3 regions of the Pseudomonas sp. LB3P25 genome follow, and region 1 is predicted to be linked to each of the others. Evidence: predicted binding sites of a transcription regulator. Region 1 holds the regulator's gene; each other region holds the start of a gene.
The links. The regulator sigma-54, encoded in region 1, starts transcription at its own class of promoters, with help from an activator protein. The targets are predictions, from matches to a motif close to ANTGGCATNNANNTTGCTNT.
Positions count from the first base shown of each region.

Region 1 (4,052 bases):
GCAACGCACGTCGAACACCAGATCAGCGTCCACTGGCATGCCACGCTTGAAGCCGAAAGACTCCACCAGGAACGCCGTACCGGGCTCCGGCTGGTTCAGCAGGCGCAGCTTGATGGTATCGCGCAGCTGATACAGGTTCAGGTTGGTGGTATTTACTTTGAGATCGGCGAGGTCGGCAATCGGCCCGAGCAGGTTGGTTTCATCGTTGATGGCCTCGGCCAGTGAGCGATTGGCATTGCTCAGCGGATGACGACGGCGGGTTTCCGAGAAACGTTTGAGCAAGGTTTCTTCGTCGGCGTCCAGATAAAGCACATCACACTGGATATGCCGGCTGCGCACTTCTTCGAGCAGTTCGGGAAACCGCGACAAGTGACTCGGCAGGTTACGCGCATCGATGGATACGGCAACCAGCGGTTGTGCAAGCTCGGTGTGAATCAACGCGCGTTCGGCCAGTTCCGGCAACAAACCGGCGGGCAGGTTGTCGATGCAGTAGTAGCCGTTGTCCTCGAGAACATCGAGTGCGGTACTTTTACCTGAGCCGGAGCGGCCGCTGACGATGATCAAGCGCATGATTAATGACCGTTTTGCTCGTTCAGGACAACCTGATACAAGGCTTCATTACTCGGGGCGCTGCGCAGTTTTTCACGCACTTCCTTGCGATCGAGCATGCTGGCGATCTGGCGCAGTAGCTCCAGGTGCGCATCGGTGGCCGCTTGTGGGACCAGTAGAACGAACAACAGGTCAACCGGAGCGCCGTCGATGGCGTCGAAATCGATAGGGGCGTCCAAGTGCATCAAGGCACTAATGGGCGCGTCGCAACCCTTCAGGCGGCAGTGTGGGATGGCGATGCCGTTGCCAAAACCGGTGGAACCGAGTTTTTCACGGGCAATCAGAGCCTCGAAGACATCTTGCATCTCCAGATCCGGCACTTCCCGGGCGATCAGGTTGGCAATTTGCTCGAGGGCTTTCTTTTTACTGCCGCCCGGCACGTTCACGAGGGAACGGCCGGGGGTCAGGATGCTTTCAAGTCGGATCATGGGTTGGGAGTGTTAACGACCGGTCGCGCCCTGGAGGAGGCTTTGGGTCTTTTCCTTATGCTTTTTGAGTTGTTTATCGAGCTTGTCGGTGAGTGCGTCGATCGCCGCGTACATATCGGTATGTTCCGCGTTGGCGACCACTTCATTCCCGGGAATATGCAGCGTGGCTTCGATTTTCTGCTTGAGCTTTTCGACCGTCATCGTGACCTGCACGTTGGTTATCTTGTCGAAATGCCTCTCTAATCGTTGGAGTTTTTCGCCGATGTAGGTGCGAAGAGGTTCGGTCACTTCCAGTTGGTGTCCACTGATGTTGACTTGCATACAGCTTCTCCTTCGTTGCCAGTGCATAAAGCGGCAGGCAGAAATGCCTGCCACTGGAACGCTGTGGCGTGGCTCTACATCAACCGCTTGCGTTCGCTCGAAGGCGCGATCCCGAGGGATTCGCGGTACTTGGCGACGGTGCGGCGAGCCACCTGAATGCCTTGTGCCTCCAGTAAACCAGCGATCTTGCTGTCACTCAACGGCTTTTTCTGATTTTCCGCGGCAACCAGTTTTTTGATGATCGCGCGGATCGCCGTGGACGAGCATTCACCGCCCTCGGACGTGCTGACGTGGCTGGAGAAAAAGTATTTCAGTTCATATATGCCCCGAGGGGTATGCATGAATTTCTGCGTGGTCACCCGTGAAATCGTCGACTCGTGCATGCCCACCGCTTCGGCGATGTCATGCAGGACCAGCGGCTTCATTGCCTCGTCGCCGTACTCAAGAAAGCCGCGCTGATGCTCGACGATCTGAGTGGCTACTTTCATCAGGGTTTCGTTGCGGCTTTGCAGGCTCTTGATGAACCAGCGGGCCTCTTGCAACTGATTGCGCATGAAGGTGTTGTCGGCGCTGGTGTCGGCGCGGCGCACGAAGCCGGCGTATTGAGCGTTGACCCGCAGTCGTGGCACCGATTCCTGGTTCAGCTCCACCAGCCAGCGCTCGTTGTCCTTGCGTACGATCACGTCGGGAACGACGTATTCGGCTTCGCTGGATTCGATCTGCGAGCCTGGGCGCGGGTTGAGGCTCTGGACCAGTTCAATCACTTGGCGCAGTTCATCTTCCTTGAGCTTCATGCGACGCATCAGCTGGCTGTAATCGCGGCTGCCGAGCAGGTCGATGTAATCGGTGACCAGGCGTTTGGCTTCGATCAGCCAAGGCGTCTTGGCGGACAACTGACGCAATTGCAGCAGCAGGCATTCGCCCAGGTTGCGGGCGCCGATACCCGCGGGTTCGAATTGCTGGATGCGGTGCAGGACGGCTTCGATTTCGTCCAGCTCGATGTCCAGTTCCGGGTCGAAGGCTTCGAGAATCTCCTCGAGGGTTTCGTCCAGGTAGCCCTGATTGTTGATGCAGTCGATCAGGGTCACGGCGATCAGGCGATCAGTGTCGGACATCGGTGCCAGATTCAGTTGCCACAGCAGGTGGCTTTGCAGGCTTTCACCGGCCGATGTGCGGGTGGTGAAATCCCACTCGTCGTCATCGTTGCTCGGCAGGCTGCTGGCGCTGGTCTGGTAGACGTCTTCCCACGCGGTATCGACGGGCAGTTCGTTGGGGATACGCTCGTTCCAGTCGCCTTCCTCGAGGTTATCAACCGTCGGGGCGGTTTCCTGGTAGGAGGGTTCCTGAATGTCGGCGTTGGGTTGCTGTTCGGCTTTGTCGGCCAAGGGATCGGCGTTATCGAAGTCGTCGCCTTCTTCCTGGCGTTCGAGCATCGGATTGGATTCCAGGGCCTCCTGGATTTCCTGTTGCAGGTCCAGGGTCGACAATTGGAGCAGGCGGATGGCCTGTTGCAGCTGCGGTGTCATCGTCAGCTGCTGGCCCATTCTCAAGACTAGCGATGGTTTCATGGCAGGGGCTTAACACCTTATTCGCCGGCGCACATGCGCCATCCACTACAGGGCGCCGGAGCGCCAAACATAAGCAAATTATATGCCCGAAACTGCAGCGTTTGCCTAGAGCGCTGTAACAATAAAAAAATATTGATTTTTTATCGAGACAAGCGCCCGAGCAACCAGCCAGACACCTCAGTGCTTACAGGCGGAACTCATGGCCCAGATACACTTCCTTGACCAGGTTGTTGGCCAGGATGGTGGCAGAGTCACCTTCGGCGATCAGCTGGCCATCGTTGACGATGTAGGCGGTTTCGCAGATATCCAGGGTTTCACGGACGTTGTGGTCAGTGATCAGCACGCCAATGCCCTTGGCCTTGAGGTGATAGATGATCTGCTTGATGTCTCCCACCGAAATCGGGTCCACGCCGGCGAACGGTTCGTCGAGCAAGATGAATTTCGGGTTGGTGGCCAGTGCCCTGGCAATTTCCACGCGGCGGCGTTCACCGCCGGACAGGCTCATGCCGAGATTGTCGCGGATGTGGCTGATGTGGAATTCCTGCAGCAGGTTTTCCAGCTCCTTGCGACGACCGGTCTTGTCGAGCTCCTTGCGGGTCTCGAGGATCGCCATGATGTTGTCGGCTACCGAGAGTTTGCGGAAGATCGATGCTTCTTGCGGAAGATAGCCGATACCGGCCTTCGCACGACCGTGCATAGGCTGGTGGCTGACATCCAGATCGTCAATCAGTACGCGGCCCTGATCGGCCTGTACCAGGCCGACAATCATGTAGAAACAGGTGGTTTTGCCGGCGCCGTTGGGACCCAGCAGGCCGACAATCTGACCGCTGTCGATCGACAAGCTGACGTCACGCACGACCTGGCGGCTCTTGTAGCTCTTGGCCAGATGCTGAGCTTTCAGAGTTGCCATTACTGGGCCTTTTGCTCGTCGGTTTTCTTCTTCGGCTGGATCACCATGTCGATGCGTGGACGCGACTCGGTGACTTTGTTACCTGTGGCGCGACCGGCGCTCGCCAGCTTTTTGACCGTGTCGTAGACGATTTTCTCGCCTTGGGTGACGTTGTTGTCCTTGTCGATGACTTTCGCCTTATCGATCAGCACAACGCGGTTTTGCGAGGCGTGGTAC
Region 1 covers NZ_CM142711.1:1,213,837-1,217,888, forward strand. Annotated here, with positions in the region: gene rapZ (RNase adapter RapZ) at 1-570, opposite strand, end outside; gene ptsN (PTS IIA-like nitrogen regulatory protein PtsN) at 573-1,037, opposite strand; gene hpf (ribosome hibernation-promoting factor, HPF/YfiA family) at 1,050-1,358, opposite strand; gene ACYZTW_RS05215 (RNA polymerase factor sigma-54) at 1,433-2,926, opposite strand; gene lptB (LPS export ABC transporter ATP-binding protein) at 3,111-3,836, opposite strand; gene lptA (lipopolysaccharide transport periplasmic protein LptA) at 3,836-4,052, opposite strand, start outside.

Region 2 (4,052 bases), 3.0 Mb from region 1:
CGTCCCCAGACGAATGAAGCGGAACGCGTCGTTACGCATGATGGTGCCGTAGGACGCGCCGCGGAACAGGTGGGAACGTTCCTTGATCCACTCACAGAAACGGCTCATGCCGTAGCGACTCAAGCCTTGATCAGCTATCCCGCGAATTTCCAGCCAGGTGGCATTGATGTTTTCCCACATGTCGGCGGTGATTCGCCCACGCACCGCATGGGCACTGGCCCGCGCGGCGCCGAGGCAGCTGTAGATGCTCGCCGGGTTGGCCGCGTCCAGGGCGAAGAAATGCAGCAGCCGTTCGGCGTGCAATTCGCCGTGGCGCTCCAGGTAATCGTCCAGGGTCCCGGTGATCAACAACGGCATGGCGAGTTCATGCAGGCCATCACCACGGCCATCCTGTGGCATCAGCGACAGCGAATAACTGATGTCGAGCATCCGTGCGAGGTTTTCCGCCCGCTCCAGGTAACGCGACATCCAATACAAATCCGAGGCAGTTCTACTTAACATGGCAGGCTTCCTTCAATCCTCGACCACCCAGGTGTCCTTGGTTCCACCGCCCTGGGATGAATTCACCACCAGAGAGCCTTCGCGCAGGGCAACACGGGTCAAACCGCCGGGCACAACCCGGGTTTCGCGGCCAGACAATACAAACGGACGCAGGTCGATGTGGCGTGGAGCGATGCCGTTTTCGACAAAGGTCGGACAGGTCGACAGGGACAACGTCGGTTGGGCGATGTACGCATGGGGCTTGGCTTTGATCCGCGCGCGAAATGACTCGATTTCCGCCGCCGTCGCCGCCGGCCCGACCAGCATTCCGTAACCGCCGGAGCCCTGGGTTTCCTTGACCACCAGTTCCGGAAGATTGGCCAGTACGTGGGACAGTTCAGAGGGATTACGACACTGCCACGTCGGCACATTCTTCAGGATCGGCTCTTCATCCAGGTAGAAACGGATCATGTCCGTGACGAAGGGATACACCGACTTGTCGTCCGCGACCCCGGTACCGATGGCATTCGCCAGCACGACGTTGCCAGAGCGGTACGACGACAGCAGCCCTGGAACGCCGAGCATCGAGTCCGGGTTGAACGCCAGCGGATCAAGGAACGCATCGTCGAGGCGACGGTAGATCACGTCGACGGCTTTAGGCCCGTCCGTGGTGCGCATGAATACCTTGTCATCCCGCACGAACAGGTCCGCGCCTTCCACCAGCTCAACGCCCATTTCCCGCGCCAGAAACGCATGTTCAAAGAACGCGCTGTTAAAACGACCCGGCGTCAGTACCACCACGCTCGGGTTATCAATCGGGCTGGAGCTTTTCAGGGTGTCGAGCAACAGGTTGGGATAGTGGTCGATAGGGGCAATGCGCTGGGCCGCGAACAACTCGGGGAACAACCGCATCATCATCTTGCGGTCTTCCAGCATGTAGCTGACGCCGCTCGGTGTACGAAGGTTGTCTTCGAGCACGTAGTACGTGCCGTCGCCATCGCGCACCAGATCGACACCGGAGATGTGGGAATAGATATCGCGGTGCAGATCCAGCCCTTGCATCGCCAACTGGTATTGCTCGTTGGCCAGCACTTGCTCGGCCGGAATGATGCCGGCCTTGATAATGCGCTGCTCGTGATAGAGGTCGGCGAGGAACATGTTCAACGCCTTGACCCGCTGAATACAGCCGCGCTCGACAACTCGCCATTCACTGGCGGGGATGCTGCGGGGGATGGTGTCGAAGGGAATCAGGCGCTCTGTCCCTTGCTCATCACCATAGAGCGTGAAGGTAATCCCGGCGCGATGAAATAACAGATCGGCCTCGCGTCGCCGTTGTGCCAAAAGCTCGTCAGGCGTTTCGGCCAGCCAACGGGCAAACTCCCGATAATGCGGGCGGACCTGGCCGCCGGCATCGTACATCTCATCAAAATAGGTGCGGATCATGCCGTACTCCTTGTCACCCGGACATCTGGGCTTCGCAAAGCCCGTGCCATCGGCATAAACGCTTTGATATCAATCAGTTGGATAATCGCACCGCACGCACCGCACCAATCCTGTGCGGTAAATGCCCCCACCTGATCGCCCCCGCTTCATTGCGACGCAATGTTGTCGCCTATCACCAGCATAGTCAGAGTTGATTTCACTGCCCGGGAGTCGCTGCGGATAATCCGCGCATTCGCTGGAAATCTTGACGAACTTCCCTTTAGCCGCCGGTTTAGGCGGCTTTTTTTTGCGTTTTTGAAACGTTATGAATCAAAAACACGATCAATAGATCGCAGCCTCGTTTCACTCGACAGCGCCTACAGGAGAAAACGAGGCTGCGATTTTTGGCCTTTTCAAACCGCGAAAACGAAAACGGCCAACCCTGAGGTCAGCCGTTGCTGAATGTTGTCACTGTTCATAAGTTATGCGAGTCGCCCTCGTACCTCCTGCTTGACGCCCCATCCTTCGATGATGCCGCCCAAAGGCTCGACCACCGCCTCGAAATCCTGCTCAAAGTCGCCGATGCCGTCATAGGTGGCGTACATCACTTTGCTCAGTTCCAGGTACCACGCGCCGTCATCGCGCACGCTGATTTGTGCATTCAAGGATTCACCACAGTAGTGCCCTGCCGCCCTGCGCGCCCGCTCCTCGTCCGGGAAAATGGCGTAGAACTCGATGGGATGGAATCGTGAAAAGTCGAAACCGCCTTCTTTCATGCGGCGCAAGACGCTGGTGCTGATGTCTTCTTGATAGGCTGTGCTCATGAAACGTCCCCCTCAGACTGATGGATAGACTTTCCGTATTCCCGACACTCGCAACCGAATGGGGCGAGCGATGCGGCAACAACGTTGCCGGTGGGAAGCAAGCATGTAGCTGACAAGACCAGACCTTAGCGATCCGTTCGCTGATCTCGATTGCAGAGTAGCGCCAAGACAGAGCCGCTGCCAAGGTCTGGTTAGGAATGTGACAGGAGATGTTCAGATTGGCGTAATGCCGAGGATTTCAATGCTGCACTGGTTCTTCAGACTTTTGACAGTCGGATCATCGGCGCGCCCTTCCAGATCGTTGAGGTCCAGTTCGGCAGCCACAGGCAGACGCCGGGCGCGTATGAGTTTCGCGGCTTGCTCGTTGTCCGGGCATTCATCGCTCTCGAACACCTCGTCAACTTTTTCACCGTGATCATCAACGAAAGTGACTTTCCACTTTTGCATCAGGTGCCTCCTCGATAAAACCCATGGATGGGCTTACATGTATCTCGACATTCTTCCCCGGCCAATCGTTCAACCGGTCCTTCTATAAGTGAAGCATGAAAAAAGGGCCATCTGCGGTGTGTTTTCACACAACCTGAGACGGCCCTTTCTGGCTTGCTCGAAATCAGTCGTTGCTAGGTTTGTTCACAGCCTGCAGAACGTATTGCGGCAAGGCGAACGCGCCGATGTGGATTTCCGGGTTGTAGTAGCGAGTGATGATGCCGCTGCCGGCGAAGCGCTGCTGCAGGGTTTCGCGGGATAATTTGCGATAGGCGGTATTGGTCGCGCCCCAGGCGAAGGTCATGGCGCCGCCGATGTAGGTCGGCACCGCCGCCTGATAGAAGTGCCAGTCCGGGAACAGGCTACGCAGGCGCCCGGAGGTGGTTTTGACTTCTTCGATTTGCATGAACGGCGTGCCGTTCTGGGTCACCAGGATGCCGCCTTCGTTCAGGCAGCGACGGCAGGCCTGGTAGAAGTTTTCGGAGAACAACACTTCACCCGGGCCGATCGGGTCGGTGGAGTCAGAAATGATCACGTCGAATTTTTCGGTGGTGGTGGCGACGAAACGCATACCGTCGTCGATCACCAGGTTCAGGCGTGGATCGTCGAACGCACCCTTGGAGTGGTTCGGCAGGAATTCCTTGCACATGTCGACCACGGTGCCGTCGATCTCGACCATGGTGATGTGCTCGATGCTGCGGTGCTTGGCCACTTCACGCAGCATGCCGCCGTCGCCGCCACCGATGATCAGCACGCGCTTGGCGGTGCCATGCGCCAGGATCGGCACGTGGGTGAGCATCTCGTGGTAGATGAATTCGTCGGCTTCGGTGGTCTGGATCA
Region 2 covers NZ_CM142711.1:5,226,914-5,230,965, forward strand. Annotated here, with positions in the region: gene ACYZTW_RS24025 (alpha-E domain-containing protein) at 1-501, opposite strand, end outside; gene ACYZTW_RS24030 (circularly permuted type 2 ATP-grasp protein) at 514-1,923, opposite strand; gene ACYZTW_RS24035 (ribonuclease E inhibitor RraB) at 2,385-2,726, opposite strand; gene ACYZTW_RS24040 (hypothetical protein) at 2,940-3,173, opposite strand; gene speE (polyamine aminopropyltransferase) at 3,337-4,052, opposite strand, start outside.
Region 2: ACYZTW_RS24030 (circularly permuted type 2 ATP-grasp protein) is a predicted target of sigma-54. The motif match lies at 1,955-1,974, and genes of this name have one in related genera.

Region 3 (4,052 bases), 650 kb from region 1:
ATCCATCGTTGAGCATCCGTTCGGCAACCTTAAGCAGTGGTTGTTTGGCAATGCTCGCTTCCTGCTGCGACAGCTTGAGGGTACAAGAGCCGAAATGGCCTTGGCAGTGAACGCCTACAACCTGAAACGAGCAATTAACGTGCTCGGCGCGCGCCAACTGATGGCGTTGATGGGCTGAAAAGCCTTTTTCGCCTGCTGTCTGCACAAAAGCAAACGCCCCGAACAAGTCGGGGCGTTTGCTTGGAACCACCATCAGTGCGTTTTCACACAGCCTGCGAAGGAGGCCTCTTTTTTGTCACGCCGCTTGCGCAGGTGCTACCGGATCAGCAGCTGTAGTACAGCTCGTATTCCAGTGGGTGTACGAAGGTACGTACTTTGATTTCTTCTTCGCTTTTCAGGGCGATGTAAGCATCGATGAAGTCGTCGCTGAAAACGCCGCCTTTGGTCAGGAACGCACGACCTTTGTCCAGCTCTTCCAGGGCTTCTTTCAGGCTGCCGCAAACTTGTGGGATCTCTTTCGCCTCTTCAGGCGGCAGGTCGTACAGGTTTTTGTCAGCAGCATCGCCAGGGTGGATCTTGTTCTGGATGCCGTCGAGGCCAGCCATTACCAGGGCAGCGAAGGCCAGGTATGGGTTGGCTGCCGGATCCGGGAAGCGGGCTTCGATACGGCGAGCGCGAGGGCTGGACACGTAAGGAATACGGATCGAAGCGGAACGGTTGCGAGCCGAGTAGGCCAGCATTACTGGAGCTTCGAAACCTGGGACCAGACGCTTGTAGGAGTTGGTCGACGGGTTGGTGAAGCCGTTCAGCGCCTTACCGTGCTTGATGATGCCGCCGATGAAGTACAGAGCGGTGTCGGACAGGCCGGCATAGCCTTCGCCAGCGAAGGTGTTCTTGCCATCTTTGGCGATGGACAGGTGAACGTGCATACCCGAACCGTTGTCGCCGTACAGCGGCTTAGGCATGAAGGTCGCGGTGCGACCGTATGCATCAGCAACGTTGTGTACGCAGTACTTCAGGGTCTGAACTTCGTCAGCCTTGGCCACCAGGGTGTTGAACTTCACACCGATTTCGTTCTGGCCGGCAGTGGCCACTTCGTGGTGGTGAACTTCGATGACCAGGCCCATTTCTTCCATGGCGTTGCACATGGAGGTACGGATTTCGTGGTCGTGGTCGAACGGCGGAACCGGGAAGTAGCCGCCTTTGACGCCTGGACGGTGGCCTTTGTTGCCGCCTTCCACGTCCTGGTCGGACATCCACGAACCTTGTTCGGAGTGGATTTTGAACATGGAGCCGGAGATGTCGGACTTGAACTTCACTTCGTCGAAGATGAAGAATTCGGGCTCTGGGCCAACAAATACGGTGTCGCCGATACCGGTCGACTTCAGGTATTCCTCGGCACGCTTGGCGATCGCACGTGGGTCACGGTCGTAGCCTTGCATGGTCGAAGGCTCGATCACGTCGCAAACCAGGATCAGGGTTGGCTCTTCGGTGAACGGGTCGAGAACGGCAGTGGAATCGTCCGGCATCAGGATCATGTCGGAGGCTTCGATGCCTTTCCAGCCAGCGATGGAGGAACCGTCGAACATTTTGCCTTCTTCGAAGAAAGCTTCATCCAGCGCGTCGCGAGCCGGCATGGTCACGTGGTGCTGAGTGCCTTTGGTGTCCGTGAAGCGCAGATCAATCCACTTGACGTCATGATCTTTGATGAGTTGAACCGACTTCGACATAGTGTCCTCCGGGTGGCTTCGGGCTTAGTAGTGGATGCCCTTAGAATGTGGGTGATGCCGGCGCGAATACTCTGCCAAGGCAACCTGCCTCACAAGGGAGCAAATTGCATGCCAGTGCCCCACCATGGGTTTTTTGCGCCAATTTCACGCTTATAAAGGTACAAAGCGGAGCAATGCTGGAAATAGCGCCCCGTAATGTAGCGTGAATTTGAGTAAATGACCTGTTTTGGTGCGCGCAAAACCTTCTGCACATTAACTGGTTAAACCTTGAGCAATTTCCGCTATAATCCGCGCCCCCCTTTTTCGGCTGGCCCAGCGCGCGCTGTTTTCATGAAACTAATCGTAAAAGTCTTCCCCGAGATCACCATCAAGAGCCGCCCGGTACGGATGCGTTTCATCCGCCAGTTGGCCAAAAACATCCGTACCGTGCTCCGCGATCTGGACCCGGCTGTGGTGGTGAACGGTGTGTGGGACAATCTCGAGCTGGAAACCCGCGTCAGCGAGCCCAAAGCCCTGAAGGAGATGACCGACCGTCTGAGCTGCATGCCGGGCATCGCGCATTTCCTGCAAGTCGACGAATACCCGTTGGGTGACTTCGACGACATCGTCGCCAAGTGCAAGCAGCACTTCGGTGATGCGTTGGCCGGGAAGATCTTTTCGGTGCGTTGCAAGCGTGCCGGCAAGCATGAATTCAGCTCGATGGACGTCGAGAAATACGTCGGCAGCCAACTGCGTCGTCAGTGCGGCGCCGCCGGAATCTCGCTGAAAGACCCGGAAATCGAAGTTCGAATCGAAATTCGCGACAAACGGTTGTTCGTGATCCACAGCCAGCACAACAGCATCGGCGGTTATCCGCTGGGTGCCCTGGAACAGACGCTTGTGCTGATGTCCGGTGGCTTCGATTCCACCGTCGCCGCTTACCAGATCATGCGCCGCGGGCTGATGAGCCATTTCTGCTTCTTCAATCTGGGCGGACGAGCCCATGAACTGGGCGTTATGGAAGTCGCGCACTTCATCTGGAAGAAGTACGGCAGCTCCCAACGCGTGTTATTTGTGAGTGTGCCGTTCGAGGAAGTACTGGGAGAAATTCTCGGTAAAGTCGATAACAGTCATATGGGCGTAGTTTTGAAGCGTATGATGTTGCGCGCTGCTTCCCGTATTGCCGATCGGCTGGACATCGATGCGCTGGTCACCGGCGAAGCGATTTCCCAGGTGTCGAGCCAGACGCTGCCGAACCTGTCCGTGATCGACTGCGTGACCGACAAGCTGGTCTTGCGTCCGCTGATCGCCAGTCACAAGCAGGACATCATCGACCTGGCCAACGAAATCGGTACTGCCGACTTCGCCAAGCACATGCCGGAATACTGCGGGGTCATCTCGGTGAACCCCAAGACCCACGCCAAGCGTCCGCGCGTGGAGTACGAAGAACAACAGTTCGACATGGCAGTACTTGAGCGTGCGCTCGAGAACGCCAAACTGGTGCCGATCGATCGCGTGATCGACGAATTGGGCCAGGACTTGCAGATCGAAGAAGTCAGCGAAGCGCTGGCTGGTCAGATCGTCATCGACATCCGTCACCCGGATGCCGCTGAAGACGACCCGCTGGGCCTCGTTGGCATTGAGGTACAAGCGATGCCGTTTTATGCATTGAACGCTCGTTTCAAGGAACTGGACCCTACTCGCCAGTACCTGCTGTATTGCGACAAAGGCGTGATGAGTCGCCTGCATGCCCACCATTTGCTCAGTGAGGGGCATGCCAATGTGCGCGTTTATCGACCGAGCTAAGTGCCCGGGGCTGTTTGCCTGTGGCCTGCGTCACCGGCCCCCCGACGCCGCCGTCAAGCTGTAACGGCTTTGCCGGACTCTACTGTTAATCGCTGCCAAGACTTGTCAGCACACCGAATCCTCTGATCGAGATACACAAGTGATCGAAAATCTACGCAACATCGCCATCATTGCTCACGTTGACCATGGTAAGACCACCCTGGTAGACAAACTCTTGCGTCAATCCGGCACCCTGGAGCGCAACGAGCTCAACGACGAGCGCGTGATGGACTCCAACGACCAGGAGAAAGAGCGCGGTATTACCATTCTGGCGAAAAACACCGCCATCAACTGGAACGGCCACCACATCAACATCGTGGACACCCCGGGCCACGCCGACTTCGGCGGCGAAGTTGAACGCGTAATGTCGATGGTTGACTCCGTTCTGCTGCTGGTTGACGCTCAAGACGGCCCTATGCCGCAAACCCGTTTCGTGACCAAGAAGGCTTTCGAAGCCGGCCTGCGTCCAATCGTGGTCATCAACAAGGTTGACCGTCC
Region 3 covers NZ_CM142711.1:562,534-566,585, forward strand. Annotated here, with positions in the region: gene ACYZTW_RS02555 (IS1182 family transposase) at 1-178, shown strand, start outside; gene glnA (glutamate--ammonia ligase) at 324-1,730, opposite strand; gene thiI (tRNA uracil 4-sulfurtransferase ThiI) at 2,061-3,515, shown strand; gene typA (translational GTPase TypA) at 3,655-4,052, shown strand, end outside.
Region 3: glnA (glutamate--ammonia ligase) is a predicted target of sigma-54. The motif match lies at 1,827-1,846, and genes of this name have one in related genera.